DNA from 3 places in the Streptomyces lunalinharesii genome. Region 2 is predicted to be linked to each of the others. Evidence: riboswitches for the same ligand, from Rfam matches in the RefSeq annotation. Region 2 holds a riboswitch; each other region holds the start of a gene.

Region 1 (10,490 bases), on a different contig from region 2:
CCGGTTCGAGGGGCAGGGCCTGGACAAGGGGCACACCGTCCACGACCTGCTGTTCCGCCGCCGGGGCTGAGGCCGCGGCCCCGGGGCACCGGTCCGGCCCGCCCGCGGCACTCCCCGTCCGCGTGTCCCCGCCGGCCCGCCCTCGCTAGGGTCGACGGGTGTACCCGTCACCGCCGCCGCTGCCCGAGCGCTCAGCCGGCCCGTCGTCGTACACGCCCGTCGAGGTTCCCGACGGGCCCCGGCGCCGGTCCGCGCCCTGGCGCAGCAAGACCGTCGGGGCCGTCGCGCTGGCCGCGCTGCTGGCCCTGTCCGGGGTGCTCATCCTCGGCATCGTGCGGCGGCAGACCGGCACCGAGGGGTTGCTGGTCGGCCTCGGGCTGGCGGTCTTCCCGGTGCCGCTGCTGATCGCGGCGTTCTGCTGGCTGGACCGGATCGAGCCCGAACCCTGGCGGAACCTCGCGTTCGCCTTCGCCTGGGGGGCGTGTGCCGCGACCCTGGTCGCGGTGCTGGCCAACGGCTTCGCCACGGACTGGTTGGCGAACAACATCGCCTCCGCCTCACCGACCGACGCCCAGGCGTGGGGCTCGACCGTCGTCGCCCCGATCGTCGAGGAGGTGATGAAGGCCGCCGCCATCGTGCTGCTCTACCGCTTCCGCCGCCGTGACTTCGACGGCATCACGGACGGCATCGTGATCGCCGGGATCACCGCGACCGGATTCGCCTTCACCGAGAACATCCTCTACCTGGGCAGCGCCTTCGGCGAGGACCGCTCCATGGGGCACACCGGCCTGGACTCGCTGACCGCCGGCACCTTCTTCGTGCGGATCGTGGTCTCCCCGTTCGCCCATCCGCTCTTCACGATCCTCACCGGGCTGGCCTTCGGGATAGCCGCCACCCGCTACCCGCGCCGCCGGGCCGCCCGCGCCGCGCTGGTCCTCCTCGGCCTGACCACGGCGGTCCTGCTGCACGGCGTGTGGAACGCCGCCTCCAGCCTCGGCGACGCCGGCTTCCTGACCGTCTACGGCGTGTGCATGGTGCCGGTGCTGCTGACCCTGACCTGGCTGGCGCTGTGGGCCCGCCGGCAGGAGTTGCTGTCCGTGCGGGTCTACCTCGCCCCGTACACCGCCGCCGGGTGGCTCGCTCCGCCCGAGCCGACCGCGCTCGCCTCGCTGCGGACCCGCGCCCTGGCCCGCGACCTGGCCCGCCGGACCCACGGCCCGGCCGCCGCCCGCGCCGTCACCGCCTACACCACCTTGGCCACCGCCCTCTCCTTCCACCGCCGCCGCGCCCACCTGGCGGGCCCGTCCCCGGACTTCGCCGCGCGGGAGCGCGAACTGCTGGAGCTGCTGTGGCAGTACCGGACGTGGGCGGGTCCTGCGCTGCTCCAGGCGTGGGCGTGCGGCGCGGGCGCACCGCGCCCGCGCGCCCGTGACCAGCGCTGATCGCCACACCTGACGGTGCTTCCGGGCGCCGCGCCGCCCGCGCGTAGGCTCGTGGGAGTTGTCCGTGAAAGGGAGGATTCTGCGATGGCTGGGATACCGACGAGTGTGGTGGCGGCCGCCGGTCTGGTGGGCGGTTACGGCGTGGCCCGGTGGACCAAGAAGCGCCCGTTGGGCGGGGTGGCGCTGGCGGCGGCCGGTGCGGTGGCCGCCCGCGGCTGGCAGCAGAAGGCCGGCACGAAGGCGGCCGCGGCGCTGAGCGGCGCCTACGTGGCGGCGTTCGCGGGGTCGCATCCGCTGGCCAAGAAGATCGGGGCGTGGCCTTCGGTCTTCGCGGTGGCGGGCGGCGTCGCGCTGGCTTCGTGGGCGGTGGCGGACCGGCGCGGCTGACGGCGGGCCGCGCCCCGGTCGACGGCTGCGCCGGGTGCGGCGGACGGTGCGGGGCGCGGCGATGCGCGCCCCGCACCGGCGCGGTGTGCGGCACCGTACCGGCCCGCCGCACCGCATCCGTCGCGCGTCAGGCAGACGCCTCCGTGAGGAGGGCGAGTTCGACGTCGGTGAGGGCGAGTTCGGTGACGGCCAGCAGGGCCGGGAGCTGCGCCAGGGTGCGGGCGCTGGCGATGGGCGCCGCCACGGTGGGCTGGGCGGCGAGCCAGGCGAGGGCCACGGTGGACACCTCGGCGTCGTGGGCCGCGGCGACGGTGTCGAGGGCCTGGAGGACGCGGCGGCCGCGGTCGGTCTCCAGGTACGCGGCGGCCTTCCCGGTGCGGGCGCTGTCGACGTTGCCGCCCGGGCGGTACTTGCCGGTCAGGAACCCGGAGGCGAGCGCGTAGTACGGGACCGCGGCGATGCCGTTGCGGGCGGCCACGTCGGCGAGTTCGCCCTCGTAGGTGTCGCGGGAGACCAGGTTGTAGTGCGGCTGGAGGGCCACGTAGCGGGCCACGCCCTCGCGGGCGGAGAAGTCCAGCGACTCCTGGAGGCGCTGCGCGGAGATGTTGGACGCGGCGATCTCGCGGACCTTGCCGGCCCGGACGAGGTCGTCGAGGGCGGTCAGGAACTCGCCCACCTCGACCGATTCGTCGTCGTAGTGGGTGTAGTAGAGGTCGATGTAGTCCGTACGGAGGCGGCTCAGGGAGAGGTCGACGGCGGTCTTGATGGTGGCGGCGGACAGGCCCTTGAGGTCGGTCTGCGCGCCGACCTTGGTGGCGATCACGACGTCGTCGCGGTTGCCGCGGGCCGCCGTCCAGTTGCCGATGACGGTTTCGGACTCACCGCCCTTGTTGCCGGGCACCCAGAAGGAGTAGGCGTCGGCGGTGTCGATGAAGTTGCCGCCGCCGGCGACGTAGGCGTCGAGCACGGCGAAGGACTCGGCCTCGTCGGCGGTCCAGCCGAAGACGTTGCCTCCGAGGCAGAGCGGGGAGACGGACAGCGAACCGAGCGACTTGGGCGTGGGGGCGGAGCTCTGGGCGTGTGTCACGGTCATGCTCCGTGACAACGCCCGGCAGCGGGGAGTTGTTCCCTCCGCACCCGCCCGGTCGCGGGGAATCTCTCCCCCGCGACCGGGCGGCCGTCAGACCGTGACCCCGCGGTCGTGCAACCAGGGCAGCGGGTCCGTCGGGGCACCGGCGCCGGGGCGGACCTCCAGGTGGAGGTGGGGCGTGGTGGCGTTCCCGGTGGCGCCGACCCGGCCGATGACGTCGCCCGCGTGCACCCGCCCCGTCGTCTTGACCATCGACGACAGGTGGCAGAACCAGAGCTGCGTGCCGTCGTCGAGGGTGAGGACGATGCGGTAGCCGTAGCCACCGGCCCAGCCCGCCTGGGTGAGGGTGCCGTCGTGAACCGCCCTGACCAGCGTGCCGGTCGGGGCCGTGAAGTCCTGTCCGGTGTGGTCCGCGGCCCAGCGGTCGCCGGCCTGCCCGAAGCCGGTGGCGAGGGTGTACGAGGAGACCGGGGCGACGGAGGTCCTCGCCCCGTCGGCGGGCCGGTCCTCCGACGCCGCCGGACGGGCCTGCGACGCGGGCGCAGCCGGCGCGGATGCCGTGGCGGGCGCTGAGCCGGATGCCGTGGCGGGCGCCGTGGCGGGCGCTGGGCCGGATGCCGGCCCGGCGTCCGATGCGGAGCCCGGCCCGGCCTCCGCACCACTGCCCGCCTCCGCCGCCGGCTCCGCGGCCTCCGCTCGGCCGTCGGCCTGCTGCAGGATGCGGTGGCGCAGCGCCTCGGCCGGCCCCGCGCCCGGTGCGCCGCCAGCGGTGGCGGCGTCGCCCTGTGGGTGGGACGCGGCGGGGCTGACGGGGGCGGAGGGCCCCGCGGGGGCGGAGGCCGCGGCGTCCGCGCCGGCGGGCGTCGCGACGGGCGCGGCACCGGCGTCGGCCGCGCGGGGGCCGGCGTCCTGGAGGGCACCGGGGGCGTCGTCGAGGGCGCCTGCGGGGTCCGGCACCGATATCGGCACCGGCGGCCGGTCCTCGGCCGCGGCCACCCCGCTCGCGCCGACCGCCGCGATCACGCCGACGCCCAGCACCGTGCCGCCGCGCGCCAGCCCGCCGCTGCGCTGCTTGGCCACCCGGTGCTTGCCGCGGACCGGGCGGGCCGATGCGTCGCCGGCGGCCGACTCGTCGGCCGGCAGGCCTGCGTCGCCGACGTCCTCACCGGCGGGGCCGGCCGACGGCTCGGTACCGCCCGGCGCGTCCGCCGGCGCGCCCTCGGGCGACGGGTACGGGGCCAACAGGTCGTGGGAGAACGCCTCACCGAGGGATCGCCGCCCCGGCAACTGGCCGTACGACGCGAGGACTTGGGGTGCCTCGCCGGAAGCGGCACCGTCCACGGAACCACCGGCACCAGCAAACGCGCCGCCGCCGTCAGAACCGCTCACAGCGGCGGGAACAGCGGCACCGGAGGGAACACCGGCACCGGCGGGATCACCGGCAGTCGTGGGAACGGTGAAGGCGGCGGGGCCGCCGAAGTCGGTGGGACCACGGAGGCCGTACGCGGACGGAGCATGAGGGGCGGGCCTGTTGGACGCCACGGGGGCGCACTCCTTTCCTTCCTTCTCGCCTACCGGGTTAGCTGACGGGTTCGGAGCAGGAAGGTCTCCTACCGGCGCCCCCTGGCGAGAGGCGCCCGATTCACCCCAAGTTGGTGGTTCCCCGGTTCCCTCGACTCAATTCCAAGCAATTCCAGGCGGATCCGACAGGACCCCCGGAACCGGCCGATCCGGGCGACTCGACTCGGGTCGAGGACGCGGGTCGCGCCGTGCGGAAGGCCGGCTCGGGCGGGTGGCTCAAGGTCGTTCTGGAGGTGCGGGAACAGCGCGTGCAGGATTCGGCGCCGGCGCGCGGTGCCGCCATTGGCGACGGCTGGGACGACCGCGCTCCGTTATCGGACAGTAATAGAGACGGTGCGGGAAATCCAAGCGTTCCCACGAATCCGCGAGGGTTCCGCAAGCCCCCCGAACAAGCTCTGGCGTGGACTTTTACCCCCAGTCCGGCCGCAAACAGGGCGAGTTGGAGCGACATCGCCAAACGATCTCGCGGCGATCGTGCGCCAGTCGTTATGCGGAGGGCCGCCCCACAGTTACGGAACGTGAGGACGGTAACGTCGCCTCATGGTCGTCAACGTCGCGAACACCGGAAACACCGGAAACGCCGGACACACCGGAAACACCGTCAACACCCCACGGGACGTGGCGGTTCGGTACCGGGAGTTCTCCTGGTACGAGGCGCGGGGCCGGTCCGACGCGCACGAGGAGCTCTCCGCCCGGATCGGCCAGGACGACGAGATCTGCGAACTGCTGGCCCGTTCGCTGCCCTCGGGGAACAAACAGCAGCCGAACCTGCTGCTCGCCGCGGTGCGCTACCTGGACGGCCCGCACGCCGAGTCGGGGCCGCGCGGCGAGGCGGCGTACGGGCGGTGGCGCGAGTGGACGGTCCGGCACTGGGACGAGGTCCGCGCGGTGATCATGCAGCGCGCGACCCAGACCAACGAGCCGGCCCGCTGTGCCGCGTTACTGCCCCTGCTCGCCCGGCTGCCGCAGCCGCTGGCCCTCCTGGAGGTCGGGACGTCGGCGGGGCTGTGCCTCCACCCCGACCGGTACAGCTACCGGTACGTCCCCGACGGGCCCCCCGGCACCTACGGGGAGCTGGTCGAGGCCGGCGCCCCGGACGGCGCGGTCACCTTCACCTGCCGCACCAGCGGGGTCGCGCCCTGGGACGACGGCGCGACGGTGCCGCCCGGCGCGCGGCCGGAGGTCGTCTGGCGCGCCGGCATCGACCTGGAACCGCTCGACCCGGTCGGGACGCCGGACGACCTGCGCTGGCTGCACGCCCTGGTGTGGCCCGGCGACGAGGCCCGGGCGGCACGGCTCTCGGCGGCCGTCGAGGCGGTCCGGACGTCGCCGCGGCCCACGGTGGTGCGCGGCGACCTGGTCGACGAGCTGCCGGCGCTGGCCGCCCGGGCACCGGCCGGGGCGACGCTCGTCGTCTTCCACAGCGCGGTGCTGAACTACCTTCCGCCGGCCCGGCGCGAGGAGTTCGCCGGGCTCGTCCGGTCGGTGCTGGCCGAACGGGACGGCCCGGGGCACTGGATCTCCCAGGAGTACCACGGCGTGCTGCCGTGGATCACCGCGCCGGAGCACCGGGCCCTCGGGCCGGGGGACCCGATGTCGCTGACCCTCGCCCTGGACGAGCGCCCGGTGGCCCTGACGGGGCCGCACGGCCAGCGCGTGCACTGGTTGCGTCCGCCGCAGCCGTAGCGCCCACCGCCCGCCCGTTCACCGGCTCCCCGCGCTACGCCTCCAGGGGCCGCTGCACCGCCAACAGGGCCATGTCGTCGGCGGGGCCCCCGCGGGTGTGCCGGGCGACGTCCTCGACCACCACGTCCAACAGGTCGCCGGGGCCGCTGAATTGGCTGCCGCGCAACCGGGCGCACGGGTCGTAGAACCGCCCGGCCCGGTCGCGGGCCTCGGTCACCCCGTCGGTGAACAGCATCAGCAGCGCCCCGGCCGGGAAGAACGTCTCGTCCGCGTGGTCGGGCCAGCCGGCCACGTCGCCCAGGCCCAGCGGCAGCGCGGCGGCGGACGGGGGCAGCTCCCGTAGGCCGCCGTCCGGGGTGAGCAGCAGGGGGGACGGGTGGCCGCGGTTGAGGATGCGCAGCACGGACTGGTTCCCGGCGGGGACTTCCGCCAGGACGGCGGTGGTGAAGCCCTCGTCCTGGTCGAGGCCGGTGCGGCGCCCGCCCTCCCGTTCGATCGCCCGTTCCAGCCGGCTCGCCACCGCCTCCAGGGTGGTCTCCTGCTCCGCCGCCTCCCGGAAGGCGCCGACCACGACGACCGCGGCCTCCACGGCCTCCAACCCCTTGCCCCGGACATCGCCGACGATCATCCGCACGCCGTGCGGGGTGTCCTGGACGGCGTGCAGGTCACCGCCGATGCGGGCACCGGCCCGGGCGCCCACGTAGCGGGCGGCGACCGCCAGGCCGGCGAGGGTGTCGGGCGGCGTCGGCAGCACGGCCCGTTGGGCGGCCTCGGAGACGTCGCGCACGGAGGCGAGCCGGGCGTCGCTGCGCCGGACGACCCGGTTGATGCCGAGCGCCATCAGGGCCACCACGACGACCGTGACCGCCTCGGTGGCGGACTGGTAGTAGTCCTCGGCCCCGTGGTACGTGGCGAGCAGGACCTCGGTGACGACGGCGGCCAGGGCGGTGCCGGCGGTGGCCCGCAGGGAGTACAGCGGGGCGGCAACCAGGGGAGCGGCGGAGAGGAACGGAGCCGCGGTGTACTGGGGCGGCGTCACGACGTCGAAGAGCACGCCGCCGACGATCAGGAGGGCGGGCAACCAGCGCGCCAACGGCCGCCCCCACGAGGACATCTGGTCGCGACGCGCCCGCCGTTCCTCGTCACCCGTGCGGTTCCCGCCGCCTCGCACCATCCGCACCGGCCTCTTCCCAGTCCGCCCGCCCGGCCGCGCACCCGCCGGGCACGCGTTCCCCGAGGCACTGCCGTCTCAAGGCTTGCGGGCCCCGCGCCGCCCGGCGAGTCCTCCTACGCCGAACGGGGCGGGAGCACCCACCCACCACGCCCCGACCGTCCCCCGCAAAACGACGAACGGCGCCCCGACCGTCGTACCGGTCGGGGCGCCGCTCTCCCTCGGAGCACCGCGTGCTCCACCTGGTGGGCCATCAGGGGCTCGAACCCTGAACCAATGGATTAAAAGTCCACTGCTCTGCCAATTGAGCTAATGGCCCGCACCGAGCAGCATAGCCGGAGGACGCGCCGCAGCCCGAAGGCATCGGGGATCTGGCCGATCCACGGCGTGCCGGAGCCGGCGCCGGCCGCCCCCGATTCCCCGGCCACGGCCGCTTCCCCGGCCCCGCGAGGCCCCCGCGACCACCGTGCACGCGCCCCGCCACACGCCGAACCGCACTCCGCCCCGACCGCCCGCCGCACGTCAAAACCCAGGGCCCGTACAGCACTTCGATGCCGTACGGGCCCTGGGCGGGTGGTGCAGGTCAGCGACGGGTATCAGCCACGCCGCCGGTCACGGCCGACTCAGCCGTTGCGCTTCCAGCGCGGCTTGTCCTCGCGACGGCCGAAGCTGGGGGCGCTGCCGGAACCGCTGCCCGAGCCGCGGTGGTCGTCGCGCCGGCCGTAGGGGCGGTCGCCGCCGGAACGGTAGCCGGAGGTCGGCCGGCCGCCGGAGCGGTCGTCACGGTTGAACGGACGGTCGCCGCCGGAGCGGAAGCCACCGGAGGGACGGCTGCCGGAGCGGTCGTCACGGTTGAACGGGCGGGCCGGACGCTCGCCGCGGTCCCGGTGGAAGCTGCCGCGGTCGTCGCGACGGTCGTCCCGACGGTCGAACGAGCGGCCGCCGAAGCGGTCGTCGCGACGCTCCCGGTCACGGTCCTGACCGAAGCCGCCGCGGTCGTCGCGACGGTTCTCGCCGCGCCGGTCGTCCCGACGGTCGAAGGAACGGCCGCCACGGTCGTCACGACGCTCCCGGTCACGGTCCCGACCGAAGCCGCCGCGGTCGTCGCGACGATCCCGACGCTCGAAGTTGCCGCGCTCGTCCCGACGGTCCCGACCGAAGCCGCCCCGCTCGTCACGGCGGTCGGAGGAACGACCACTGCGGTCGTCGCGACGGTCCCGACGCTCGAAGTTGCCGCGCTCGTCCCGACGGTCACGACCAGAGCCAGCGCGGTCGTCCCGGCGCTCGGGGCGACGGTCGTTCGGCCCGGCCTGCGCCGGCACGGTGGCCTCGGCCGCCGCCTCCGCAGCCGCCTCGACGGCCGCCTGGGCGGTCACCGCCAGCGCCTCCGCCGGGTCCTCACCGCGCTCGCGGGCGGCCCGGGCGGTCAGCCGGTCGGCCTCCTCGCGCAGTTCGGTGGCGCGGCGCTGGAGCCGCTCCAGCTCCTTGGTGAGGACGCTGACCTCGCGCTCGGCCTGCTTGGCGGTGTTGTTCGCCGAATCGGCCTGGACCTCGGTGAGCGAACGCGCACCGGTGATCCGCGCCAGCTCCTCGTCGAAGGCACCGGCGCCGCCGACGATGTGGCGCGAGGCGTCGACGCCCGCGTCCTCCATCAGGCGGAAGATCTGCCGGCGCTGGTGCGGCAGCGACAGCGAGACGACGGTGCCGGACTGGCCGGCGCGGGCGGTGCGGCCCGAACGGTGCAGGTAGTCCTTGTGGTCGCCGGCCGGGTCGACGTTCAGGACCAGGTCGATGCCGTCGACGTGGATGCCGCGGGCGGCGACGTCGGTGGCGACCAGCGCGTTGAGGTAGCCGTCCTTGAAGTCCGCGAGGACCCGGGTGCGGGCGCCCTGCGTCATGCCGCCGTGCAGCGCGTCGGCCGTGACGCCGGCCTCGATCAGCTGCTCGGCGACCCGCTCGGCGCCCAGCTGGGTGCGGACGAAGATGATGGTGCGGCCCTTGCGCGCGGCGATCGCGGCGGTGACCGGCGCCTTGTCCTTCGGCTTCACGACGAGGACGTGGTGGGTCATGGTCGTGACGTTGCCCTGGGCGCTGTCGACCTCGTGGCTGACCGGGTTGGTCAGGTAGCGCTTGACCAGCGTGGAGATCTCGTTCTCCATCGTGGCCGAGAACAGCATCCGCTGACCGCCGTCGGGCACCTGGTCCAGCAGCTCGGTGACCTCGGGCAGGAAGCCCAGGTCGGACATCTGGTCGGCCTCGTCGAGGACCGCGACCTGGACGTCCTCCAGGGAGCAGGCGCCACGGTTGATGATGTCGCGCAGCCGGCCCGGGGTGGCGACGAGGATGTCGACGCCGCGCTCCAGGGCGTAGATCTGGTTGCCCATGGACGTACCGCCGCAGACGACCTTCATCTTCAGGCCGAGGACGTCACCGTACGGCTGGAGGGCGTCCGCGACCTGCATCGCGAGCTCACGGGTCGGGGTGAGGATGACCGCGCGCGGCTTCTTCTTCTCGGTGCGGCCGTCGGCCAGCCGGGCCAGGGTCGGCAGACCGAAGGAGAGGGTCTTGCCGGAGCCGGTGCGGCCACGGCCCAGGATGTCCTTGCCGGCCAGCGCGTCCGGGATGGTCGCGGCCTGGATCGGGAACGGGGTGGTGACACCGTTCTGCGCGAGCTTGCGGACGACGCCCTCGGGGAGCCCGAGGGTCGCGAAGGTCACGGTCTCGGCGTCGTCGTCCTCGTCGGCGTCGGCGTCGGCGTCGGCGTCGGCCTCAGCGTCGACGGCCTCAGCGTCGGCGGCGTCGGCGGCGTCGGTGACCTCGGCCTCGACGGCGTCCACCGCCGGCGTCAGCTCGTCGGTGGAGACCGCCTGGGTCTCGGTGGTCTCGGTCGTCTCGGGCTGCTCGTCGTTCGCGGGCAGGGCGGACTGATCAAGGGAAATGGACATGCGAAATGCGAAACCTTCCGGAGTCTCGGCACGCGCCCACAACTCCGTGTGATTTCGCAAAGACCGCCTCTATGCGGTCAGCCACGGCAAGGGAGAGAACGCGCCACACGGCGCGCTGTTTTCAGGCGCCGGGCAAATGGGATCAAACGATCTACCACCATACGCACCCTTCCCCCCGCAAGGCAAAT
Region 2 (10,490 bases):
GCTCTTCACCACCCCGGCGGCGTCACGTACGCAGTTCGTCGTGGTTACACGGGACCGGCCAGTGCTGCCACCTTCGTGGTCAGCGGCAAGCCGGAGCCGTCCCGGCGGGGATCAGGTTCCGGCAGTGCGACGGCCGCGCCCTTGGCGTCGGCGGCGCGCACCGGTGCCGCGCCGACCCAGGCCATCGTCAGGCAGTCCTCGCCCTTGAGGAACCGCTGGCAGCGCACGCCACCGGTGGCCCGGCCCTTGCGCGGGTACTGGTCGAACGGTGTGAGCTTCGCCGTCGCCACCGAGTCGTCCAGCGTGCCGTGCGACCCGGCGACCGTGAACACCACGCCGTCCACGGCCGGATCGACCGCAGCGAAGGCGATCACCTTCGCGCCTTGGCCCAACTTGATGCCCGCCATGCCGCCCGCCGGCCGGCCCTGTGGTCGGACCTGCGACGCCGGGTAGCGCAGCAACTGTGCCTCGTCGGTGATGAAGACCAGGTCTTCCTCCCCCGTGTGCAGCTCCGCGGCGCCCACGATGCGGTCACCGTCCTTGAGGGTGATGACCTCCAACTCGTCCTTGTTGGACGGATAGTCGGGCACCACCCGCTTCACGACGCCCTGTTCCGTGCCGAGGGCCAGACCCGGTGAGGACTCGTCCAGGGTCGTCAGGCACACCAGCTGCTCGCCGTCCTGGAGGCTCAGGAACTCCGCGATGGGGGCGCCACCGGAGAGGCTGGGCGTCGTGGTGTCCGGAAGCTGCGGCAGGTCGATCACCGACAGCCGCAGCAGCCGCCCGTCGGACGTCACCGCGCCGACCTCACCACGTGCGGTCGCCGGCACCGCCGAGACGATCACATCGTGCCTGGCACGCCTGGCATCGGCGTCGAACGCCGCCTCCGCCGTCGTGGTGCGCGCCAGCAGGCCCGTGGAGGACAGCAGCACCCGGCACGGGTCGTCGGAGACCTCCAGCGGCACGGCGGAGACCGGAGAGCCCGCCGACTCCAGCAGGACCGTCCGGCGCGGCGTGCCGTACGTCTTGGCGACCGCTGCCAGCTCGCCGGAGACCAGCTTGCGCAGTTCAGCGTCCGACTCCAGGATCCGGGTCAGTTCCGCGATCTCGGACTCCAGCCGCTCACGCTCGGCCTCCAACTCGATCCGGTCGAACTTGGTCAACCGGCGCAGCGGGGTGTCGAGGATGTACTGGGTCTGCACCTCGCTGAGCGCGAAGCGCTCGATCAGGCGCTCCTTGGCCTGGGCGCTGTTCTCGCTGGAGCGGATCAGGCGGATGACCTCGTCGATGTCCACCAGGGCGGTCAGCAGGCCCTCGACCAGGTGGAGCCGGTTGCGCCGCTTGGTGCGGCGGAACTCGCTGCGTCGGCGCACCACGTTGAAGCGGTGGTCGACGTAGACCTCCAGCAGTTCCTTGAGGCCCAGCGTCAGCGGCTGGCCGTCCACCAGGGCGACGTTGTTGATGCCGAAGGACTCTTCCATCGGCGTGAGCTTGTAGAGCTGCTCCAGCACCGCCTCGGGGTGGAAGCCGTTCTTGACCTCGATCACCAGCCGCAGGCCGTGCTCGCGGTCGGTGAGGTCCTTCACGTCCGCGATGCCCTGGAGCTTCTTGGCCCCCACCAGATCCTTGATCTTGGAGATGACCTTCTCCGGGCCGACCGCGAAGGGGAGTTCGGTGACGACCAGGCCCTTGCGGCGGGCGCTGACGTTCTCCACCGCGACCGTCGCGCGGATCTTGAACGTGCCGCGGCCCTTCTCGTACGCGTCCCGCACCCCGCCCAGGCCCACGATCCGGCCACCCGTCGGCAGGTCCGGACCGGGCACGAACCGCATCAGGGTTTCGAGATCGGCGTTCGGATGCTTGATCAGGTGGCGGGCCGCGGCGATCACCTCGCCGAGGTTGTGCGGCGGCATGTTCGTCGCCATGCCGACGGCGATGCCGGACGTCCCGTTGACGAGGAGGTTCGGGTACGCGGCGGGGAGGGCGACCGGCTCCTGCTCCTGGCCGTCGTAGTTGGGCGTGAAGTCGACGGTGTCCTCTTCGATGGACTCCGTCATCAGGGACGTCGCCGACGCCATCCGGCACTCGGTGTACCGCATCGCGGCGGGCGGGTCGTCGTTGCCCAGGGAACCGAAGTTGCCGTGCCCGTCCACCAGGGGCAGCCGCATCGAGAACGGCTGCGCCATGCGGACCAGGGCGTCGTAGATCGACGCGTCGCCGTGCGGGTGGAGCTTGCCCATCACCTCACCGACGACTCGGGCGCACTTCACGTACGCGCGCTCGGGCCGCAGGCCCATCTCGTTCATCTGGTAGAGGATGCGGCGGTGCACGGGCTTGAGACCGTCGCGGGCGTCCGGCAGGGCGCGCGAGTAGATGACCGAGTACGCGTACTCGAGGAAGGATCCCTGCATCTCGTCGACGACGTCGATGTCGAGGATCCTCTCCTCGAAGTCGTCCGGCGGCGGGGTCTTCGTGCTGCGGCGGGCCATCGCGGCTGCGGCTCCTTCTGCTGCGTCTACTGCCGATGTGTGATCAACGCTGTGGGATCAACGCTATTGGGTCAACGCTTCGGACCAACTCGGGGATCCACGTTGACCGGCCGGCCGGCGGACCGACCGGCGAGTCCGATGAGTCTGACGCCGACCATTGTGGACCGCCCCACTGACAACGCTCACCACGACTCCCCCCTTCCCGCCCCGCCGTGGGGGACGGCGCACGTTCGGGGCCTTCCGCACGGGAACTTCGCCAGATGCCGACGCGGTTGCATACAGTGACAGAACTTCCTCGCAAGCGGATCGAAGGGACGTACATGCCCATGGGTCACACGGCCACTGAAGAAGCCGGCTCCGGCGGCCTGACAGCAACCGAGCACAGGCTGGCCAACGGCCTGCGCGTGGTGCTCTCCGAAGACCACCTGACGCCGGTGGCGGCCGTCTGCCTGTGGTACGACGTCGGCTCCCGCCACGAGGTCAAGGGCCGCACCGGCCTGGCTCACCTCTTCGAGCACCTGATGTTCCAGGGCTCCGCGCAGGTGAAGGGCAATGGCCACTTCGAGCTCGTCCAGGGCGCCGGCGGTTCGCTCAACGGCACCACCAGCTTCGAGCGCACCAACTACTTCGAGACCATGCCCGCCCACGAGCTGGAGCTTGCCCTCTGGCTGGAGGCGGACCGGATGGGCTCGCTGCTGACCGCGCTCGACGAAGAGTCCCTGGAAAACCAGCGCGACGTCGTCAAGAACGAGCGCCGCCAGCGCTACGACAACGTCCCCTACGGCACGGCCTTCGAGAAGCTGACGGCGATGGCCTACCCGGACGGCCACCCGTACCACCACACCCCCATCGGGTCGATGGCCGACCTCGACGCCGCCTCCCTGGAGGACGCGCGGTCCTTCTTCCGCACCTACTACGCGCCCAACAACGCGGTCCTGTCCATCGTGGGCGACATCGACCCCGAGCAGACGCTGGCCTGGGTGGAGAAGTACTTCGGCTCGATCCCCTCGCACGACGGCAAGCAGCCGCCGCGCGACGGCAGCCTGCCCGAGACCATCGGCGAACAGCTGCGCACCGTGGTGGCGGAGGAGGTCCCCTCCCGCGCCCTGATGGCCGCCTACCGCCTCCCGCACGACGGCACCCGTGAGGCCGACGCCGCCGACCTCGCGCTCACCATCCTGGGCGGCGGCGAGTCCTCCCGGCTCTACAACCGCCTGGTGCGGCGCGACCGCAGCGCCGTCGCCGCCGGCTTCGGCCTGCTCCGGCTGGCCGGCGCGCCCTCGCTCGGATGGCTGGACGTCAAGGCGTCCGGTGGCGTGGAGGTGCCCGCCATCGAGGCGGCCGTCGACGAGGAGCTGGCCCGCTTCGCCGAAGAGGGGCCCACCCCGGAGGAGATGGAGCGCGCCCAGGCCCAACTGGAGCGCGAGTGGTTGGACCGGCTCGCCACGGTCAGCGGCCGCGCCGACGAACTGTGCCGCTTCGCCGTCCTGTTCGGCGACCCGCAGCTCGCGCTGAGCGCCGTCCAGCGCGTCCTGGAGATCTCCCCGCTGGAGGTGCAGGCGGTCGCCAAGGCCCGGCTGCGCCCCGACAATCGCGCCGCGCTCGTCTACGAGCCGACCGCGCAGACCGACGCCGCCGGCACCGAGGAAGAGGAGGCGGCCAAGTGACCGACGCCACCACCCCCGTGAGCACCATGGAGTTCCACCCGCAGCCCCGCAGCGGTGCCGCCAAGCCGTGGGCCTTCCCGGCCCCCGAGCGCAGCCAGCTGCCCAACGGGCTGACCCTCCTGACGAGCCACCGCCCCGGCCAGCAGGTCGTCGCCGTGGAGATCAACCTCGTCGCCCCGCTGGAGGCCGAGCCCGAGGGCCTCGACGGGGTCGCCACGATCATGTCCCGGGCGCTGTCCGAGGGCACCGACAAGCACACCGCGGAGGAGTTCGCCGCCGAGCTGGAGCGTTGCGGCGCCACCCTGGACGCGCACGCCGACCACCCCGGTGTACGGGTCTCCCTGGAGGTCCCGGCGTCCCGGCTGCCGCGCGCGCTGGGCCTGCTCGCCGACGCGCTGCGCGCCCCCGCCTTCCCAGAGGGGGAGGTCGAGCGGCTGGTCGGCAACCGCCTCGACGAGATCCCGCACGAGCTGGCCAACCCGGCCCGGCGGGCCGCGATGGCGCTGTCCAAGGAGCTCTTCCCGGCCACCTCCCGGATGTCCCGGCCCCGTCAGGGCACCGAGGAGACCGTCGCCCGGATCGACGCGGCCGCCGTCCGCGCCTTCTACGACGCGCACATCCGCCCCGCCACCGGCACCGCCGTCATCGTCGGTGACTTCACCGGCCTCGACCTGGACGCCGCACTGGCCGACACCCTGGGCGCTTGGACGGGTTCCACCGCCGATCCGCAGAAGCCGTCCCCGATCGTCGCGGACGACACCGGCCGCGTCGTGATCGTCGACCGCCCCGGCGCCGTCCAGACGCAGCTGCTCATCGGTCGGATCGGCGCGGACCGGCACGACCGGGTGTGGCCCGCCCAGGTGCTCGGCACGTACTGCCTCGGCGGCACCCTCACCTCCCGCCTGGACCGGGTGCTGCGCGAGGAGAAGGGCTATACCTACGGCGTGCGGTCCTTCGGGCAGGTCCTGCGCTCCTCGGCGCCGTCCTCCCCGGAGGGCGCGACCGGCGCCGCCATGCTCGCCATCAGCGGGTCGGTGGACACCGCCTCCACCGGGCCGGCCCTCCAGGACCTGTGGACGGTGCTGCGCACCCTCGCCGCCGAGGGGCTGACGGACGCCGAGCGGGACGTCGCCGTGCAGAACCTCGTCGGCGTCGCGCCGCTGAAGTACGAGACCTCCGCCGCCGTCGCCGGCACGCTGGCCGACCAGGTGGAGCAGCAGCTCCCCGACGACTACCAGGCGCAGCTGTACGTCCGGCTCGCGGAGACCGGCACGGTCGAGGCGACCGCCGCGGTCGTCAACGCGTTCCCGGTGGACCGGTTGGTGACGGTCCTGGTCGGTGACGCGGCGCAGATCGCCGAGCCGGTCAAGGCGCTGGGCATCGGCGAGGTGACGGTCGTCAGCGGCTGACCCACCCTGTGACGGGGCGTCATCCGACGGCTCGTCAATCATCGACAAAGCGGCTCCCGTGGCGGTCACTTGCCACGGGAGCCGTTTCGTTCGTGCGCTCCGTGGGGCTACCGGGCCGGCGCCTGCGGCTCCGGTCGGTCGTCACTGTGACGGGCCGGTGGTGACCGGTTTGTTGCGTCGGTTGCCCGATTCGCGTGTGGCGTGGCGCACAAAAATCCGGTTCTGTTTGCCGATTGAAAGTTGTCCCGATTAGCGTCGGTCCGGCTGTTCGTCACAAGTCCGCCACACCAGTGGCACCGGACAGTCATCGCCGAGTCCCCGTACGGCGCGAGCCAGGGGAGCCGGGGACCCAACCGTCCCTTGGGGTGAATCGGGCCCCTCTCCGGAGGAGTCCGTAGGAGACCTTCCTGCTCCGAACCCGTCAGCTAACCCGGTAGGCGAGAGGGAAGGAAAGGATCAGCCAGTACATGGCGTTCACCCGTGCCACCGGGAAGCACCGTCGTGCGAGCCGCACCGCTCGCACCACCCGCAACCTCGCCGGCATAGCCACCCTCGCCGCCTCCGGCGTCGTCGCCTCCGTCGCGTCGCCCGCGCTGGCCGCGACGGACGAGTCGGCCCCCCATGACACCGGCCTCCAGCAGGCGGTCGTGATGGGCGACGAACTCGCCGTCCGGATCGAGGCACAGGCTGACGCGCAGCAGGCGGCCGCCGAGGCCACCGCGGCGCGCGCGAAGGCCGAGGCCGAGGCCGTCCGGCTGGCCGACGCGGCCAAGAAGAAGGCCGACGAGGTGAAGAAGAAGGCCGACGAGGAGCGCGCGGCCAAGGTGCGCGCCGCTCGCGAGGCCGAGCGCAAGCGCCTCAACACCTTCGTCGCCCCCGTGACCGGCTCCTACGTCTCCACCGGGTACAAGGCGTCCAGCGGACTGTGGTCCTCCGGTAGCCACACCGGCATCGACTTCCACGCCGCCTCCGGCACGTCGGTCCACGCCGTGGGGTCCGGCACCGTCGTCGAAGCCGGCTGGGGCGGCGCGTACGGCAACAACATCGTGATCCGGATGAACGACGGCACGTACACCCAATACGGTCACCTTTCGTCGATCGGGGTGACGGTCGGCCAGTCCGTCACCCGGGGCGAGCAGATCGCCCTCTCCGGCAACACCGGCAACACCACGGGTCCGCACCTCCACTTCGAGGCCCGGACCGGCCCCGACTACGGCTCGGACATCGACCCGATCGCCTACCTCCGCGCGCACGGCGTCAGCGTCTGATCCGACCGCGACTTCTCCGCCGCAGTACCGTCCCCCGGAGCCCCGGCCCACCACCCTGGTGGGCCGGGGCTCTGCTGTTACCCCAAGACGGGCGGCGCTTCCCTGGGCTGCGCGGGCGCTTTCGGACAGCCATCATCTCGCCGACCGAATGATGCCCCGCCCGTCGTCCGAAAAGCGCCCATGAATTCTCGAACTCCGGAGAGGAAATCCGCGCCGGTCGAATACAGTCGGGGAAAATCGTCGAACGGCGGCGGTTTCCGGTGATGACGGTGGAGGCGCAGGCGATGCGAGGTCACATTTCCACGCATGCGGTGTGCACGGCGATTCGCGACGACATCGTCTCGGGAGTGCTCGCGCCCGGGAGCCGACTGGTCGAGGATGTTCTCGCCACGCGGTACGGCGTCTCCAGGGTCCCGGTGCGAGAAGCGCTGCGCACCCTGCAGTCCGAAGGATTCGTCACCACGCGCCTCCATGCGGGCGCCTGCGTCGCCGAACTCACCGAACGGGAAGCCGTCGACCTCCTCGACATCCGGGCCGCCCTGGAGCCGCTGGGCGCCGCCCGTGCGGCCACCCGCCGCAGCGCCGCCCACCTCAAGGTGCTGCGCGGCCTCGTGCGACTCGGTCGTGAGCGGGTCCGGCACGGCCACCCCGCGGACCTGTACCAACTGGACGCCTGGTTCCACGAGACGCTCGCCCAGGCCACCGGCAGCCCCCACCTCACCGCCCTGCTCATGCAACTGCGGCGCAAGATCGAGTGGATGTACGTCGTGGAGCCACCCGCGCGCCCCGCCGCTTCCTGGGACGACCACGGCGCCGTGCTGGACGCCGTGGTCCGTGGCGACGCGGAGCGGGCGCGCGCCCTCATGGCGGCGCACATCGAGCGGTCCTTGCCCGTGTACCGGCTGCGGCACGCCGCTCCCCCTGTGAGGGAGGCGAAACGGCCCGTCAACACGGCACGCGCCCGCGCTTAACAATCGCCCCGTATATAAAAGGGGAGTGGCGGGAATGCGCTGACGTCTCGGGGAATGACTGGTCCGCGAGCGCGAGAAATGCAGGGGCAGAGGTGCGGCACGAAATCGGGCGGACGAGATCGGGCGCAGTCGCGCTGATTTCCGCACCCCGGTAACGGGAACGCGCCGGGAAACGTCCGCGGCCCGGCGAGCCATTTCCGCACACGACGAGAGTTCCGCACGCGAAGAGATGCTCCGCACACGAAGAGATATTCCGTACGGCCGGTTGATTCTTCACGCGGGGAATCGGGCGGAGAAGCGGAAGGAGGGGCCGGGGCTCCGCCGCCGTCCGCGCAACAGGAAACGGCCCCGCCGCAGCAGCCGGACGTCCCGGTTACCGCGGTGGGGCCGCATCAGGAGAAGTGAAGGGCAGGGCGGGCGGCCCCGGTGCTCCTCAGACGGTCTCGGGGAGCTCCTCGAGACCCTCCGCGACCAGCTTCGCCAGGCGGTCGAGCGCGGCCTCGGCGCCCTCCGCGTCGGAAGCCAGCACGATCTCCTCGCCACCCTGGGCGCCCAGGCCCAGGACCGCGAGCATGGAGGCGGCGTTGACGGGGTTGCCGCCGGCCTTGGAGATCGTCATCGGGACACCGGAGGCGGTGGCCGCTCGGACGAAGATCGACGCGGGGCGGGCGTGCAGGCCCTCGGCCCAACCGACATTGACGCGGCGCTCAGCCATGGTGTTGCCCTTCAAAGTCGTGACTGTTGTCTAGACCATTCTCGCACGCTGTCAGGAGTGGTCCCGCAGCCCTTCGTCCCGGTTCCCGAGCGCCTTGCGGCCCTCGTTCCAGGCCCTCGGTCCCGCTGCGGTGGGCCCGGGAAATCGAGCGTACGCACGTCGAGCCGGTTGTCGGTGCCCCGCCGTACGCTGTCCGCATGCAGACGCCGCCGGATCACGCGTACCCGACCCACTGGGAAGCCGACGTGGTGCTGCGCGACGGCGGGACGGCACGCATCCGGCCCATCACGCCCGCCGACGCCGAGCGGTTGGTCTCCTTCTACGAGCAGGTCTCGGACGAATCGAAGTACTACCGCTTCTTCGCGCCGTATCCGCGGCTGTCGGACCGGGACGTCCACCGGTTCACCCACCACGACTACGTCGACCGGGTGGGCCTGGCCGCCACCGTGGGCGGCGAGTTCATCGCCACCGTCCGCTACGACCGGATCGACGCCCGCGGGCTGCCCGCCAAGAGCCCGGAGGACGACCAGGCCGAGGTCGCCTTCCTGGTCCAGGACGCCCACCAGGGCCGCGGCGTCGCCTCCGCCCTCCTGGAGCACATCGCCGCCGTCGCGCGCGAACGCGGCATCCGTAGGTTCGCCGCCGAGGTGCTGCCCGCCAACACCAAGATGATCAAGGTGTTCACGGACGCGGGCTACACCCAGAAGCGCACCTTCGAGGACGGCGTCGTCCGCCTCGAATTCGACCTCGAACCGACCGAGCAGTCCCTGGCCGTGATGCGCGGCCGCGAGCAGCGCGCCGAGGCCCGCTCCGTCCAACGGCTGCTCGCGCCCGGCTCGATCGCCGTCGTCGGCACCGGACGCGCCCCCGGCGGCGTCGGCCGCACCGCCCTGCGCAACATCCTCGACGCCGGCTTCACCGGCCGGGTGCACGCCGTCAACCACGCCTTCCCCGAGGACCTGCACCGTCTGCAGCCCGAGGACGTCCCCGCCGCCCGCACGCTGCGCGCCATCCGCGAGCCGGTCGACCTGGCGGTGATCGCCGTCCCCGCGGACGCCGTCCCCGACGTCGTCCGCGACTGCGGCGAACACGGCGTCCAAGGGGTGCTGGTCCTCTCCTCCGGCTACGCAGAGGCCGGCCCCGACGGCCGCGAGCGGCAGCGCGCCCTGCTCCAGCAGGCCCGCTCCTACGGCATGCGCCTCATCGGCCCCAACGCCTTCGGCCTGATCAACACCGCCCCCGACGTCCGGCTGAACGCCTCGTTCGCCCCCCAGATGCCCGGCTCCGGCCGGATCGGCCTGTTCACCCAGTCCGGCGCGATCGGCATCGCGCTGCTCAGCGGACTCCACGAGCGCGGCCCCGGCGACGACGGCATCGCCGGCATCTCCACTTTCGTTTCGACCGGCAACCGCGCCGACGTCTCCGGCAACGACCTCCTCCAGTTCTGGTACGACGACCCGCACACCGACGTCGCGATCCTCTACCTGGAGTCCATCGGCAACCCCCGGAAGTTCGCCCGACTGGCCCGCCGCACCGCCGCCGTGAAACCCGTGGTGGTCGCCAAGGGGGCCCGGCACCACGGCACCGCCCCCCTGGGCCACGCCGTCCCCACCGTCCGCGTCCCCGACAGCACCGTCGCCGCCCTGATGCGCCAGGCCGGCGTGATCCGCGTCGACACCGTCACCGAACTCATCGACGCCGGCCTGGTGCTGGCCGCCCAACCACTGCCGGCCGGCCCGCGCATCGCCATCCTGGGCAACTCCGAATCGCTGGCCCTCCTGGCCTACGACGCCTGCCTCACCGAAGGACTGCGCCCCCAACGCCCCCGGGTGCTGCCGTCCGCCGCGACCCCCGAGGAGTTCCGCGCCGCCCTGGCCGAAACGCTCGCCGGGAACACCTGCGACGCCGTCGTCGTCACCGCCATCCCCTGGATGGGCGAGGAGGGCGCCGCCGCCCACGGGGAGGGCGAGG
Region 3 (10,490 bases), on a different contig from region 2:
TGGAGTCAGCCTTGTCCAGCTGCTCCAGGACGTGGTTGCGCAGGCCGATGGCCTCCTCGATGCCCTTCATACCGATCCCGTTCTCGGCCAGGCCGGGGATCGGGAAGGTGCGGGAGACGGCGCCCATCGCGACGACCAGGTAGTCGAAGGGCAGCTCGTACGCATCGCCCACGAGCGGGGCGATGGTGGCGACCTTGCGGTCCTGATCGATGGTGGTCACCCGGCCGGTGAGGACCTCCGCCTTGGGCAGCACGCGCCGCAGCGGGACCACAACGTGACGGGGGGAGATGCTGCCGGCCGCAGCTTCAGGGAGGAAGGGCTGGTACGTCATGTACGAGCGCGGGTCGACGACCGTGACGGTCGCCTCGCCGTACCGCATCTTCTTCAGGATGCGGCGTGCCGCGTACAGGCCTACGTACCCACCGCCTACAACGAGGATCCTGGGACGCTCCGTGGTGCTCATGCAATCGAGTATCCACCCCCACTTGGGGGGTCGCTCGTGAGCCCCTTCACAAGAATGACGAAGGCATCTGCTACACTCCGCCGTCCCCGTGACCGACGCCATAGCGCGTTCGGGGAACCACGGTATAACGCGACACGTTGGATACCCCTGTTGATCAGGGATTGTCCCCTCGCGAAGGGCCGTACCAAGGCCCTTCAAGGCACTCGCGTAACACGGTGGAGACCCACCGTAGACCCCGCAATCCTCGGGCAGATGAGTCCTAGGACCTTCGAATGAGGGTCGAATGACCCTCCACTTCGCCCGGGAGGCGGGTTTTTCATGTGAAGGATTTCACGAACTTTCTTCCCGGACGGCCTTCCCGGCCCCCTCCGGGGCCCCCGAAACCCGCTCGGACGGCGCCGCGACCGCTCAAAAGCCGCGGTGCGGGCGGTGGTTGCGGCGCCGTGCGCGGGGCCTGACCGGGCCGCCGGTCAGGCGATGCTCCAGGCGATTCCGTCCAGAATGTCGTGTTCGCTGACGACGACCTCGTCGGCGCCCACCCGCTCCATGATCGACAGCAGTACGAGGGCGCCGGCGGCGATCACGTCGACCCGCCCCGGGTGCATGACGGGGATCGCCGCGCGCTCGGCGTGGGTGGAGGTCAGCAGCCGCTCGGTGATCTCGGCGACCGTGGCCCGGGACATCCGGGAGTGGTGGATGGCCGCCGACTCGTACGTCTCCAGGCCGAGCGCGACCGCGGCGACGGTGGTCACCGAACCGGCCAGGCCGACCAGCGTGGCGGCCTCGGTCAGCGGGACGGTCTCCTCGGCGCGGTCCAGGGCCGCGGCGATGTCGGCCTTGATGGCGGCGATCCGCTCCGGCGCGGGCGGGTCGGAGACCACGCCGTCGTGGACCAGGTGGCGCTCGGTCATCCGGACGCAGCCGACATCGACCGAGCGCGCCGCCCGGACCGACCGGTCGCCGAGCACGAACTCCGTCGAGCCGCCGCCGATGTCCACCACGAGGTAGGGCAGTGCGATGTGCGGGTGGCCGGTCAGCTCCTTGGTGGCGCCGACGAAGGAGAACTCCGCCTCCTGGTCCCCGCTGATCACCTCGGGCTCGACGCCGAGGATGTCCACCACCCCGCGGACGAACGCGTCGCGGTTCTCCGCGTCCCGGGACGCGGAGGTCGCCACGAACCGCAGCCGCTCCGCACCCAGTTCCTCGATCACCGCGGCGTACTTCCGGCAGGCCGCGAAGGTGCGCTCCAGCGCCTCGGGCGCCAGCCGCCCCGTCCGGTCCACGCCCTGGCCCAGCCGGACGATCTCCATCCGCCGGTCCAGGTCCTTCAGTTCACCGGTCTCCGGGTCGAGGTCGGCGACCAGCAGGCGGATGGAGTTGGTACCGCAGTCGATGGCGGCGACCCGCTTCACTTGGCGTCTCCTTCGGGGCCGCGGCCGCCGTCGGCGGCGTCCGGCCGGGTTGCCGAGGTGTGCGCGGGGCCCGCGGCGGGCTCCGCGCAGGGCGTCACGCAGGGGCCCTTGCGCCACCACTCGGGGAGCATGGCCAGGGCCTCGTCGCCGAGCGGGTTGACGCCCGGGCCGGCGGCCAGCGAGTGGCCGACGAGCACGTGCAGGCACTTGACCCGGTCGGGCATCCCGCCCGCGCTCGGGAAGCCCTGGAGCACCTCGATGGCGTCCCGCCGGCGGATGTAGTCCTCGTGGGCCGCGCGGTAGGCGGCGGCCAGCTCGGGGTCGTTCGCCAGTCGCTCGGTCATCTCCTTCATCACGCCGTTGGCCTCCAACGTGCCGATCGCGGACGCGGCCCGCGGGCAGGTGAGGTAGTAGAGCGTGGGGAAGGGGGTGCCGTCCTCCAGGCGCGGTGCGGTCTCCACGACGTCCGGCTGCCCGCACGGGCAGCGGTGCGCGATGGTGCGCAGGCCGCGCGGCGGGCGGCCGAGCTGGTCCTTGAAGGCGGCGATGTCCGCGGCGGTGGGCTCGGTGGGCTCGGTCTGGGGCGGGGGGGTGTCCATGTGCGCTTTCGGTCAGGGCCGGAGGTGGGTGGCGGCGGGGCCGGGCGGCGGCGGGAGACCGGTGGCGTCCCGCGCGAGCGCGTCGGGCCCGCGCGTACAGTCTCCCCGGTCGTGGCCGTCGCGGGCTACCGCCCGATCGTGGCGGCGGCGGGTCCCGCGGCGTCGGCCGCGTCGGCCGCGTCGACGTCGGTCCAGAGCTTGTCGTACCAGGGGCGCTGGGCCGCCTTGGCCTCCTTGGGGGCGGCGCGGACGCCGGAGCCGTCCTGGACGACGTACCCGGTCTCGCCCGGCATGACGTAGTGCAGGTGGCGGCGGGCCTGCTGCCGGACGTAGGCCGAGTCCTGCCAGCGGGCCTTCTCGTCGCGCAGCCGGTCGAGCGCGGCGGCGGCGTCCTGGGCCTTGCGGCGCTGGTCGGCGATGTCCGAACGCTGGGAGATGTACTGCCGCATCGGGTAGGCGAGGGCGACCACCAGCGAACACATCACCAGCGCCAACAGGGCGGCGCGGCCGGTGAGGCGGTTGCGGCGGGGTCGCCGCTTGGCGCGGTGGACGCGGGCGGCGGCCTGTTCGCCGAGCGCCTTGAGCCGGGTCGCGGTGGAGAACCGGTCCGCGGGCACGTCGCCTCCCCTTCAGCTTCCGTCCCGACGTCGTCATGACGTACGTCCCCGGCAACGGTACGGGACCGGTGCCGGGGACGGTGTGCTTCGTCCCGGCCGCGCCCCCTCGTCGAGTCCTCGGACCCTCGAAGAGCGCGGCCGGACGGTGCGGTGCTGCTGCCGTGCGGCGCGCGGGGCGCCGACGGCGTCAGGGCGTGGTCAGCCCTTGAAGCGCGGGAAGGCGGAGCGGCCCGCGTACACCGCGGCGTCGTCGAGGATCTCCTCGATGCGCAGCAGCTGGTTGTACTTGGCGACGCGCTCGGAGCGGGCCGGGGCGCCGGTCTTGATCTGGCCGCAGTTGGTGGCGACGGCGAGGTCGGCGATGGTGACGTCCTCGGTCTCGCCGGAGCGGTGCGACATCATGCACTTGAAGCCGTTGCGCTGGGCCAGCTCGACGGCGTCCAGGGTCTCGGTCAGCGAACCGATCTGGTTGACCTTGACCAGGAGGGCGTTGGCGGAGCCCTCCTCGATGCCGCGGGCCAGGCGCTCGGGGTTGGTGACGAAGAGGTCGTCGCCGACGAGCTGGACCTTGGCGCCGAGCTTGTCGGTGATGACCTTCCAGCCGGCCCAGTCGTCCTCGAACAGCGGGTCCTCGATGGAGACCAGCGGGTAGGCCGCCACCAGCTCCTCGTAGTACTCCGTCATCTCGGCGGCGGAGCGCTCCTTGCCCTCGAACTGGTACTTGCCGTCCTTGTAGAACTCGGAGGCGGCGACGTCCAGCGCGAGCGCGATGTCCTGGCCGGGGGCGTAGCCGGCTTCCTTGATGGCTTCCAGGATCAGGTCCAGGGCCTCGCGGTTGGAGCCGAGGTTGGGGGCGAAGCCGCCCTCGTCGCCCAGGCCGGTGGCCAGACCCTTGGCCTTCAGCACCTTCTTGAGGGTGTGGTAGACCTCGGCGCCCCAACGCAGGGCCTCGGAGAAGGACTCCGCGCCGATCGGGGCGATCATGAACTCCTGGATGTCCACGTTGGAGTCGGCGTGCGAGCCGCCGTTCAGGATGTTCATCATCGGGACGGGCAGGACGTGCGCGTTCGGGCCACCGAGGTAGCGGAACAGCGGCAGGTCGCTGGCCTCGGAGGCGGCGTGCGCGACGGCCAGGGAGACGCCGAGGATGGCGTTGGCGCCCAGCGAGCCCTTGTTGTCGGTGGCGTCCAGGTCGAACATCGCCTGGTCGATCAGCCGCTGCTCGGTCGCGTCGTAGCCGACGAGCTCCGGGCCGATCTGCTCGATGACGGCGAGGACGGCCTTCTCCACGCCCTTGCCGAGGTAGCGGTTGGGGTCGCCGTCCCGCAGCTCGACGGCCTCGAAGGCACCCGTGGAGGCGCCGGACGGCACCGCGGCACGGCCGGTGCTGCCGTCGTCGAGGCCGACCTCGACCTCGACCGTGGGATTACCTCGCGAGTCGAGAATTTCGCGGGCTACGACGACGTCGATGGACGGCACGTTGTCTCCTTCGTGGGTGTCTGGAGTTCTCGGCATGAGCCTAACGGCCTCGGACGGATCCGCTCGCCTGTGGCCCGCTCCGTGGGACGAAAAACCCCAACAAGCAGGCTAAAAGCCCAGTTCACGGGAGGTTTGCGGGCAATGTTCGCTGAGCGGGGAACGTCGCGCCGGGCCGTCGGCGGGGCACCGGGATCGGTGCACGTCAGGACGGTCGCCGGGGCGGTCCAGGCGGGACGGCCGGGCCGCGGTGGGGTTCCGGGGCCCGGGAACGGAGAAGCCCCGCCGTGGCGCGCTCGGGGGTACGCGCCACAGCGGGGCAGCTCTCTCGGCAACCGGGACGGCTCAGATGCTGAGCTTCTGGCCCGGGAAGATGAGGTTGGGGTTGCCGCCGACGACGGACTTGTTGGCCGCGTAGAGCGACTTCCAGTGGGTGCCGTGCGCCTTGGCGATCTTGGCGAGGGTGTCGCCGGCCTTGACGGTGTAGGTGTCGCCGGAGCGGTGCGACTGCTGCGGGGCCGGCTGGGCCTTCTCGGCCTTCTCGCGGACCGGGGCGGACTTCTTGGTGGTGCCCTCGGTCTGCTTGCGGGCCTCGGAGGCGCCCTGGCTCTTCTTGACGGTGGCGCCGCCGGACGTGTCGACGTTGGCGGCCGGGCCACCGGAGGTCAGGTTGCCGGCGCCGGCGCAGGTCCAGGCACCCGGGCCCTGGATGGCGAGGAGCTTCTCGGCGACGGCGATCTGCTGGGACTTGGTGGCCAGGTCGGCGCGGGCCGCGTACTGGGTGCCACCGGCGGCGGCCCAGCTGGAGTTCGAGAACTGCAGGCCACCGAAGTAGCCGTTACCGGTGTTGATCGACCAGTTGCCGCCGGACTCGCACTGGGCGACCTTGTCCCAGGTGGCGACCGAGGCGGCGGAAGCGGAGGTGGCACCCATCAGCGGGACGGCGACGGCGGCGCCGGCGACACCGGCCAGGGTGGCGACGCGGACGGCCTTGGAGCTGCGGCGGTGCTTGCCCTTGTTGATCAGCATCGTGCGTTCGTTTCCTCACCGACGCCTACGAGGTGAGCTGTCGGGTTCGGGCCGTGTGAGCTGCCCGGCCGCGTGTGCTGCACACGCGACTTCACCCCAAGCCGACTGACCCGTTCTCACGGGCGGGGTCGGCACTTACCTTGGGTCCCCCGCTCCTGCCTTCGGCGCTTGCGCGTCGTCGACTCCGACCGCCGGCAGGACTCGGCGTGCGATCGAAGGGCCCGCTTTGGCGAGCGGTCCTGACCGTAATCAGTAATCCCGTTGGTGTTCAAACCCCATCTTCTGAACCAAGTTGACCGTTTTTGATCATCGCGGTGGTCATTTCCGCAGGTCGGCACCGGTATGAGAACGGGGGGCGAACCGGGGTCCGCCCCCCGCAACGAGAGCCATATCTCACTTTTACGGAACGCCGCGAAAAACGACGAACTGCCGGTAACTACCCCTGTGTCCGGCCGAGATCGAGCAGCTGGCCGGGGTGGATGAGGTCCGCGTCGGCGCCGATGACGCCCTGGTTGCGGTGGTAGAGCGCCGGCCAGCCGCCCGGCAGGTCATGGCGGTCCGCGATGGCTGACAGGTTGTCACCGGCGCGCACGCGGTAGCTGTCGGTCTTCGCCGGGGGCGTGCGGGGCGTCTCCCCGCCGCGCGAGGCATGCCGGCCGCTGCCGCCGTCCCGGTCCTGGGCGGGGTCCGTGCCGTCGTCCGGCGTGCCGCGGTGCTTGCCGGCGGCGGGCGGCGTGCCCGGCTCGGCGGGCCGGTCGGGTCCGGCGGAGTCCGACGGGGACGCCGGGGCACCGGGGTCGGCCGGGTCGGACGGCGAGGGGGACGCCGGGTCGGACGGCTTCCCCGAAGGGGAGTCGCCCGGCGTCGCGGAGTCGGACGGGGCGGGAGTGGCGGACGAGGAGTCCGTCGGGTCCGGGGTCACCGGGGGCGCGTCCGGGGCGTCGGTACCGGCGTCGGCACCCGCGTCGGCACCGGTGCCGGTGTCGGAACCGGCGGAGGCGCCGTCGGACGGCGCGGGGGTCCTGCCGGCCGGGCCCGCCTGATCCTGGTCCCCGGCCGTGTCGGAGGGGTCGCCGGTGCCGGTGTGGCCGTGGGACGGGCGCGGCGCGGGCCGGGTGGTGGCGCCGGGGTCGACGGCGGGCTTGCGGCCGCCCTTGGTCAGTCCGGCCTTCACCGCGCAGCTGGGGAAGGCGTCCGGGCCGCGGTCGTCGAGGATCGCCTCGGCCACGGCTATCTGCTGGGCGCGGCTGGCGAGGTCGGGGCGGGAGGCGTAGGCGGAGCCGCCGTAGTCGTCCCACATCTCCTGGGTGAGCTGGACGCCGCCGTAGAAGCCGTTGCCGGTGGCGGCGCTCCACACCCCGCCGCTCTCGCACTGTGCGACGCGGTCCCAGGTGGACGCGTCGGCTGCCTGGGCACCGCCCGCGGTGAACAGCGGGAGGGCCAGGCCCGCGCCGGTCACTCCTGCCGTGACAAAGATGGCCGGTGCTTGTCTGGGGCGACGGTGTCGGCCGTTCCCGGAACGCATGCGGTTGCCTTTCGCGCGGCGGTTGAAGTTGTCGGACCGGTGTCGGCGGGAACACCGGGCGGCAGCCCGGGGCCGGCCCCGATCGTCGGTCGAAAGGTAGCCGGGGTCACGGGCAGTCACAAGCCGGTGTAGCGGAGATCACGCAATGGTCACGCAACTGACGAAGTGTCAATTACGGCATGGCACCAGGTCGGGACGGTTCGGGCGTGAACTCCACCGGCAGGGTGCGCAGTCCGCGCATGATGAGCCCGCCGCGCCAGCGCAAATCGTCAGGTTCCGCCGCAAGTCGGAAGTCCGGAAGGCGGGTCAGCAGGGTCGTCAGCGCGGTCTGCCCTTCGAGCCGGGCGAGCGGCGCGCCGAGGCAGTAGTGGATGCCGTGCCCGTAGCCCAGGTGCGGGTTGTCACGCCGGGTGAGGTCGAGCACGTCCGGCTCGTCGAACCGCGCCGGATCGCGGTCGGCGGCGGCCAGCACCACCAGGACCGGGTCCCCCTCGGCGATCCGCTGGCCGCCGAGCGTCAGCTCCCGGGTCGCGTACCGCCAGGTGGCCAGCTCCACCGGCCCGTCGTAGCGGAGCAGCTCCTCGACGGCGGTGCCGAGCAGTTCCTCGTCGCCGGCCGCGAGCGACTTCTGGAGCAGTTCGCGCTGTGCGGGGTGACGGAGCAGGGTGTGGGCGCCGTTGCCGATGAGGTTGACGGTGGTCTCGAAGCCGGCGAAGAGCAGGATGAAGGCCATCGCGGCGGCCTCGTTCTCCGTGAGGTGCTCGCCGTGGTCGGAGGCCCGGATCAGCCCGGAGATCAGGTCGTCGCCGAGGTCGGCCCGCTTGCGGTGGATCAGCTCGGCCAGGTACGCCCGCATCTTCTTCACGGACCGGGCGACGCCGCCGCGCGGCCCGCCGCCGTGCCGGATCATCATGCCGGCCCAGTCCCGGAAGTCGTCCTGGTCCTCGGGCGGGACGCCGAGCAGGTCGCAGATCGCGTAGATCGGCAGCGGGAACGCGAACTCGTGGATCAGGTCCGCGCTGCCCCGCTGCGCGAAGCCGTCGATCAGCCGGTCGGTCAGCTCCTGTATGCGCGGCGCGAACGCGGCGACCCGGCGCGGGGTGAACGCCTTGGAGACCAGGCGGCGCAGCCGGGTGTGGTCCGGCGGGTCGATGTTCAGCAGGTGCGTCATCAGGTTGGCGCCGCGTTCGCCCGGAATGCCGGTCTTGCCCTTTCCGTGCGCGGCCTCGGAGTGGTGCACCGGGTTCTTCGACAGCCGCGCGTCGGCCAGCGCCTGCCGGGCGTCCGGGTAACGGGTGACCAGCCACGCCTCGACGCCGCTGGGCAGCCGGGTCCGGTGCACCGGCGCGTGCTCGCGCAGCCAGGCGTACGCCGGGTAGGGGTCGGCGGCGAACTCCCAGGAGAAGAGGGCGGGGGTCGGTCCGGCGGCGACCGCGGACGCGGCGACCGGACACCCGGTGGGCGGGTCGCCCGCCGGACGGGCTTCGGGCCGGGCCTCCGGGTGGGGGTCGGACCGGTTCTCCTGGTGGGCGTCGGACGTCTGCTGCACCTCTCGACCGTAACGGGTGCCACACCCGCCCCACCCAAACCAGCAGGTCACCCCACTTCCACACCCAGTCCCGCCAGGAACGCCGCCGCAGCCGGCGACGGCCCCAGGCGACTCCACACCACCCGCTCGGTCCGCACCGGCGCCGGCCGCACCCGCACGAGGTGCAACCCGGCCAGCTTCCGGGCGGACACCTCCGGCACCATGCCGATGCCGAGCCCGGCCCGGACCAGCTCCGCCAGGAACTCGACCGTGGTCACCTCGAACGCCACCTGCGTCGTCAGCCCCGCCGCCCGGAACGCCTCCTCGCGCTGGCGCCGCGCCGCCGACCCCTCCGCGTAGTCGACGAAGGTCTCCCGCGCCACCCGCGCCAACGTCGTCCACTCCCGCCGGGCCAACGGGTGCTCCGGCGGCACCACCGCGACCAGTTCCCCGCGCGCCAGCACCTCCTCCCGCACGCCGACCGCGCGCGCCCCGGGCACCAGCCCGACGAACGCCACGTCCAGCACGCCCGCCCGCACCCGCTCGATCAACGGATCGCTCATCTCCATCTGGAGACTGATCCGCACCTTCGGGTACTTCGTGCGGAACGCGCCCAGCTCCCGGGCGAGGTCGACCGCCCCAACGGTGGAGATCGCGCCCACCGCCAGCCGCCCGCGCACCTCCCCGGTCGCCGCCGCCACCTCCGCCCGGGCCCGCTCCGCGGCCTCCAGCGCCTGCCGGGCGACCGGCAGGAACGCCTCCCCGGCGGCGGTCAACCGCACGCTGCGACTGGTCCGGTCGAAGAGCCGCGCCCCCAGGTCCTTCTCCAACCGGGCGATCTGGTGGCTGAGCGCGGACTGCACCACGTGGCAGCGCTCCGCGGCCCGGGTGAACCCACCGGTCTCGGCGACCGCGACGACGTACCGCATCTGCTGGAGCTCCATGCGCGCGATCGTAGGCACCCGCCGGCCCCGCGCCATCCATCGCGTTCCACGATCGATGCGATGAAAACTATGCGTTGGACCGATCGATGATCCCGGCGGGACGCTGGACCGCATGACCCGAGCCGCGCACGGCGCGCCCCACCCGACCGGACCGCACCCGACCCCCGCAGTCCCCCCGCAGCCCGGACCGAAGGCCGCAGCGGAGGCCGCCGCGCCCCGGCTGACCCGCGGCACCCTGCTGCTGATGACCGTCGCCGCCGGCCTGTCCGTCGCCAGCAACTACTTCGCCCAACCCCTCCTGGACGTCATAGGCCACGACCTCCACCTCTCCACCGGCACCGCCGCGCTGGTCGTCACCGTCGCCCAGACCGGCTACGGCCTCGGCCTGCTGCTCCTCGTCCCCCTCGGCGACCTCCTGGAACGCCGCCGGCTGGCGGTCGTCCTGTGCGCCCTGACCGCCGTCTTCCTGACCGTGACGGCCAGCGCCCCGAACGGCGCGCTGCTGCTCGCCGGCACCGCCCTGACCGGCCTCACCTCCGTCGCCGCCCAGGTCGTCATGCCGTTCGCGGCGACCCTGTCCGCCCCCGCCGAACGCGGCCGGACCATCGGCACCCTCATGACCGGGCTGCTGCTCGGCATCCTGCTGGCCCGTACGGCGGCCGGACTGCTCGCCGAGGTGGGCGGCTGGCGCACCGTCTACTGGCTCAACGCCGCCCTGATGCTGCTGATCGCGCTCCTGCTGCGGCTGCGCCTGCCCACCCTGCGCACCACCGCCGGACTGCGCTACCCGGCCCTGCTCCGCTCGACGCTGGCGTTGTTCGCCCACGAGCCGGTGCTGCGCTGGCGGGCGGCGCTCGGCGCGCTGACCTTCGCGGGCTTCAGCGTCCTGTGGACGGC

Evidence for each region. Region 2 has a riboswitch for cyclic di-AMP ahead of ABD385_RS38995 (M23 family metallopeptidase). Riboswitches for the same ligand answer to the same signal wherever they lie in the genome.
Region 1: another riboswitch for cyclic di-AMP. It lies ahead of ABD385_RS32940 (M23 family metallopeptidase); the one in region 2 lies ahead of ABD385_RS38995 (M23 family metallopeptidase).
Region 3: another riboswitch for cyclic di-AMP. It lies ahead of ABD385_RS33590 (transglycosylase family protein); the one in region 2 lies ahead of ABD385_RS38995 (M23 family metallopeptidase).

Annotation. Positions count from the first base shown of each region.
Region 1 covers NZ_BAAARK010000033.1:52,588-63,077, reverse strand. The annotation lists gene trmB (tRNA (guanosine(46)-N7)-methyltransferase TrmB) at 1-70, shown strand, start outside; gene ABD385_RS32955 (PrsW family intramembrane metalloprotease) at 159-1,442, shown strand; gene ABD385_RS32950 (hypothetical protein) at 1,527-1,829, shown strand; gene ABD385_RS32945 (aldo/keto reductase) at 1,957-2,922, opposite strand; gene ABD385_RS32940 (M23 family metallopeptidase) at 3,010-4,260, opposite strand; cyclic di-AMP (ydaO/yuaA leader) riboswitch at 4,473-4,619, opposite strand; gene ABD385_RS32935 (DUF2332 domain-containing protein) at 5,041-6,186, shown strand; gene ABD385_RS32930 (PP2C family protein-serine/threonine phosphatase) at 6,221-7,360, opposite strand; tRNA gene ABD385_RS32925 (tRNA-Lys) at 7,601-7,676, opposite strand; gene ABD385_RS32920 (DEAD/DEAH box helicase) at 7,981-10,302, opposite strand.
Region 2 covers NZ_BAAARK010000062.1:15,551-26,040, reverse strand. The annotation lists gene ABD385_RS39010 (DNA gyrase/topoisomerase IV subunit A) at 45-2,489, opposite strand; gene ABD385_RS39005 (M16 family metallopeptidase) at 2,816-4,156, shown strand; gene ABD385_RS39000 (M16 family metallopeptidase) at 4,183-5,565, shown strand; cyclic di-AMP (ydaO/yuaA leader) riboswitch at 5,864-6,020, shown strand; gene ABD385_RS38995 (M23 family metallopeptidase) at 6,033-6,833, shown strand; gene ABD385_RS38990 (GntR family transcriptional regulator) at 7,118-7,804, shown strand; gene ABD385_RS38985 (HPr family phosphocarrier protein) at 8,238-8,519, opposite strand; gene ABD385_RS38980 (bifunctional acetate--CoA ligase family protein/GNAT family N-acetyltransferase) at 8,717-10,490, shown strand, end outside.
Region 3 covers NZ_BAAARK010000035.1:48,811-59,300, forward strand. The annotation lists gene ABD385_RS33565 (NAD(P)/FAD-dependent oxidoreductase) at 1-463, opposite strand, end outside; gene ABD385_RS33570 (Ppx/GppA phosphatase family protein) at 934-1,875, opposite strand; gene ABD385_RS33575 (DUF501 domain-containing protein) at 1,872-2,474, opposite strand; gene ABD385_RS33580 (FtsB family cell division protein) at 2,600-3,091, opposite strand; gene eno (phosphopyruvate hydratase) at 3,290-4,606, opposite strand; gene ABD385_RS33590 (transglycosylase family protein) at 4,913-5,596, opposite strand; cyclic di-AMP (ydaO/yuaA leader) riboswitch at 5,604-5,773, opposite strand; gene ABD385_RS33595 (transglycosylase family protein) at 6,033-7,055, opposite strand; gene ABD385_RS33600 (cytochrome P450 family protein) at 7,294-8,670, opposite strand; gene ABD385_RS33605 (LysR family transcriptional regulator) at 8,718-9,593, opposite strand; gene ABD385_RS33610 (MFS transporter) at 9,706-10,490, shown strand, end outside.